2 regions of the Micromonospora sp. NPDC047467 genome follow, and region 2 is predicted to be linked to the other one. Evidence: riboswitches for the same ligand, from Rfam matches in the RefSeq annotation. Region 2 holds a riboswitch; the other holds the start of a gene.
The links. A riboswitch is a leader RNA that binds a small molecule or an ion and turns the genes downstream of it on or off. The one in region 2 is predicted to bind thiamine pyrophosphate.

Region 1 (2,197 bases), on a different contig from region 2:
CAGCGCCGCGTCGACCCGGGGCCAGATCTCGTCGGCGGGTACACCCCGGTTCTCCAGCCCGAACGCGACGTCGTCGCCGCAGCGGGCCATCACCAACTGGGTCTGCGGGTCCTGGAAGACGATGCCGACGCGTTCCCGGTCCTTGCGCGGGTCGAGCCCGTCGATCTCGACGGTGCCCTCCTGCTCGCCGGAGTCCTCCGGCAGCAGCCCGGCCAGGGCGCTGAGCAGGGTGCTCTTGCCGGCCCCCGACGGACCGAGCAGCAGGACCCGCTCCCCGGCCTCCACCCGCAGATCAACCCCGCGCACAGCCCAGGCGCGCCGCCCGGCGTGCCGCCACCCGAACCCCCGCAGCAGAACCTCACCCACCAACCCCACCCCCTCCCACCCCACCCACCCGGCGTCCCACCCCTCGCCCAGGCTGTTGATCAAGAGGTTTGCGTCAGATGACCGTCTCCCGTTGACGCAAACCTCTTGATCAACGCAGCCGGATGGGGTCAGACGAGGGCTCGGTTCCGGCCTGCCGGGAAACGGTCCAGGACGCCGGTGTTGGCCAGGGCCCGGGTCAGCAGCCAGCCGCCGACACCGGCGATCACCGTGGCGCTGACGATGGTGAGCAGCGCGTACGGGATGCGGTAGTTGACCAGCTCGGTCTCGACGTTCCAGACGAAGAAGTCGAACAGCGCCGCGCCGAGGCCGGTCAGCGCGCCGGCCAGTGCCGAGGTCGGCAGCCGGTACGACCGGTAGCGGAAGGCGGCGAAGGCCAACTCGGCGCCGAGACCCTGCACGATCCCCTGGGGGATCACCGTGCCGGCCCACTGGCTGCCCAGCAGCGCGGAGACGACCGCCGCCACCGCCTCGCAGTAGAGCGCCGCGCCGGGCTTGCGGATGACCAGGCCGCCGACCACGGCCGGCATCAGCCAGACGCCGTAGATCAGCGTCTGCGCCGGTGGGAAGAAGGCGAACGCGCCCTCGGTGGCGCTCCAGACCAGGCCCCAGGCCCAGAAGATGACGCCGAAGGCGACTGCGATCACCGAGGCGACCACGATGTCGATGGTCCGCCATCGGTTGGTGGTGTTGTCCATGTTTGCTCCCAGTTCAGTGGAACGAACCAGGAGAAGACGCACGCCGCGCGTCCGGTGGCACCGGACGGCGGCGCGGCTGGAGGTCGACCGAACTCCCTGCGCTGGCATTACCCAGATCAGGTTCGAGGGTCTGCGGGCGTGCCCGCACTCTCAGCGCTGTGCGCTCCCCTGTCGGATGTGAAGTTGTCTCGGTGACGCTAGCACCGACCAGGTGTTACGGCCCAGCAGGAGGGTCTCCGCCCCCGGCCGGCAGGACGCCGGCTGGGTAGGCTCACGATCATGCAGGTCGACGCGCGAGGTCTCACATTCGAGGTACGCACCGGTGGCCCGACCGACGGTGCTCCGGTCCTGCTGCTGCACGGCTTCCCGCAGCACAGCGGCGAGTGGGACGAGGTCGTCCCGGCGCTGCACACGGCCGGACTGCGCACGTACGCGCTGGACCAGCGCGGCTACTCGCCGGGCGCCCGGCCGGAGGCGGTCGCCGCGTACCGGATTCCCGAACTGGTCGCCGACGCGGTGGCCGTGCTCGACGTGCTCGGGCTGGACGCCGTCCACCTGGTCGGCCACGACTGGGGCGCGATCGTGGCCTGGGCGCTGGCCGCCGGGCACCCCGAGCGGGTCCGTACGCTCACCGCAGTGTCCGTGCCGCATCCGGCGGCCATGGCGCACGCCCTCGCCAACGACACCGAGCAGAAGGCCCGCTCGTCGTACATCGCGCTGTTCCGCAAGCCCGGCAAGGCCGAGAAGGTGCTGCTGGCGTTCAACGCGACGGCGCTGCGCAAGATGCTCGGCGGAGTGGGCGACGGGTCCCAGGTGGACCGTTACGCCGGCCCCATGCGCGAGCCGGGCGCCCTCACCGCCGCCCTCAACTGGTACCGGGCCATGTCCCGGGCCGACCTGGCCGCCGTCGGCCCGGTCGCGGTGCCGACCACGTACGTGTGGAGTGACCGGGACATCGCCATCGGCCGGTCCGCCGCCGAGGCCTGCGCCCCCAATGTCAGCGGCGACTACCGCTTCGTACCGCTGCCCGGGGTGACCCACTGGATCCCGGACGCCGCGCCCGGCCCGCTCGCCGAGGCGATCCTGGCCCGGGTCGCCGGAACGGCCTGAGCCGT
Region 2 (2,197 bases):
GGCACGACCACGGCACCGGCTCGCTGCGCGGCCGTGCGCAGCGCCGGCACCAGCATCCGGGGGTCGATCTGGTGGTCGGTGGGCGCGAGCGCGCCGCCGCGCACCCTCGGCGCGAGCGCCGGCTCGTGGTGGCGCAGCTCGGTGGGGCGCAGCGGGGTCACCGGCAGGCCCAACCCCTGCTGGTACGCCCACAGCCGGCGAGCCTCGGCCAGGTCGTCGCCGGTCAGCCCGACCATCAGGGTGCCCTCGGTCCGGTAGCCGAGTTCGGCGCCGGTCGTGTCGGTCAGCTCGGCGGCGAAAGCCGGCCAGCGGGCGGCGGACGCCACCAGCAGTTCGGTGAGCTGCCGCTCGCCGAAGTACGCCTCGGCGACCGGGGCGAGCATCCCGGCGGCCACGGCCGAGGCACCCGACCCGGGAGCCGGATCGTGCACCTCCACCCGCAGCCCTCGGGCAGCGCATCGCCAGGCGATCGCCAGCCCGATCGGCCCCGCCCCCACCACCGCCACGTCCACGGGGCGGGGGGTCAGCACGTCAACGCCCGGAGCAGCCCGGCGGTGGCCTCGGCCGGGTCGGCGGCGGTGGAGACGGCGCCCACCACCGCGACCCCGTACGCCCCGGCGGCCCGCAGTGCCGGCACCCGGGCGGCGGTCACGCCGCCGATCGCGATGACGGGCACGTCGACCGCCTCGGCGACAGCGCGTACGCCGGCAGGGCCGATCGGGTCCGGCAGGCCGGTCTTGGTGCTGGTGGCGTGGCACGGGCCGACGCCCAGATAGGTGGCTCCGGCGGTGACCGCCTCGACCGCCGTTGCCGGTACGCGGGCGGTGGCGCCCAGCATGCCGGTGGGGCCGAGCACCCGGCGGGCGGCGGCGACGGGCAGATCCTCGGCTCCGACGTGACCGCCGTTGGCGCCCACCGCGAGCGCCACGTGCAGACGGTCGTTGACCAGGCAGGTCGCCCCGTACGGCGCACAGAGCGCGAGCACCCGGCGGGCCAGGTCGTACGCCTCACGGTCGGTGGCGGAGTCCTCGACCCGGACCTGTACGACCAGGTCGGCGCGGGCCGCCGTGAGGGCGGCCCGGACCACGGTGAGGGGATCACGCCCGGGTCGGGTGTCGGTGATCAGATGCAGTCGCCCAAGGGACGGCACGGCAACTCTCCTCCCTGCGCCGGCATTATCCGGATCAGGTTCGACGGTCGGGGGCTGTCAGCCCCCCTCTCAGCCCGGTTCACCGGGCTCCCGTGGGTTACTTGCGTGTCACCGTACGACAGTTCGGTCGGCCTGCCAAGGGAGGGTCGCATGGGTCATACGGCGAAATCCGATGGGTGCTTCATCCCGGTCCTGTTCGGAATGTCGCCCGCCGTTGCAGAACCGTTACCCGCCGGCATCTTGCCCGACATAGAACCAACCGAATTAATTTGTTCAGCGATTCGACAAAATGCCGGCGCGGACACCCTGGCACGGTGTCCTCACCGGCTCCATCTGGGACGGTCTTCGGCGAGCCGGCCCCCGCGATCCCTGTCCACCGCGACAAAGGAGGCGGCGTGTCCCGAACTCGTCGTGCCCGCGTACCACTCACCGCTACCCTGATATCCCTGGCCCTGGCCTCGACAACGCTGTTCGGCCTGCCGGCGCAGGCGGCTCCGGCCGCCGCTCAGGTCCCCCCGCAGGCCGCCAACCCGGTCAGCCAGGTGGCCCCTCAGGCCGCCGCCGACCCCTTCTCCGTCCTGGTCTTCTCCAAGACCGCCGGTTTCCGGCACGACTCCATCCCCACCGGCGTCGCCGCCATCCAGCAGCTCGGCGTGACCAACGGGTTCACCGTGGACGCCTCCGAGGACGGCGCGGCGTTCAACGACGCCAACCTCGCCAAGTACAAGGCGGTGATCTGGCTCTCCACCACCGGTGACGTCCTCAACGCCGAGCAGCAGGCGGCGTTCGAGCGGTACGTGCAGGCCGGCGGCGGTTACGTCGGCATCCACGCCGCCTCGGACACCGAGTACAGCTGGGCGTGGTACGGCGACCTGGTCGGCGCGTACTTCGCCAACCACCCGGCCAACCAGCAGGCCACGGTCAAGGTGGAGGACCACGCCCACCCGTCCACGGCCGAACTGCCGGACCGCTGGTCCCGGTTCGACGAGTGGTACAACTTCCAGACCAACCCACGGCCGGACGTGCACGTGCTGGCCAGCCTGGACG

Region 1: linked by a shared signal. The riboswitch ahead of ABZ780_RS12910 (ECF transporter S component) and the one ahead of thiE (thiamine phosphate synthase) in region 2 are both predicted to bind thiamine pyrophosphate.

The regions. Positions count from the first base shown of each region.
Region 1 is NZ_JBEYTO010000004.1:80,102-82,298, forward strand. Features, by position in the region: gene ABZ780_RS12905 (ABC transporter ATP-binding protein) at 1-366, opposite strand, end outside; gene ABZ780_RS12910 (ECF transporter S component) at 495-1,082, opposite strand; TPP riboswitch at 1,158-1,262, opposite strand; gene ABZ780_RS12915 (alpha/beta fold hydrolase) at 1,362-2,192, shown strand.
Region 2 is NZ_JBEYTO010000013.1:115,174-117,370, forward strand. Features, by position in the region: gene thiO (glycine oxidase ThiO) at 1-530, opposite strand, end outside; gene thiE (thiamine phosphate synthase) at 524-1,150, opposite strand; TPP riboswitch at 1,145-1,254, opposite strand; gene ABZ780_RS28680 (ThuA domain-containing protein) at 1,546-2,197, shown strand, end outside.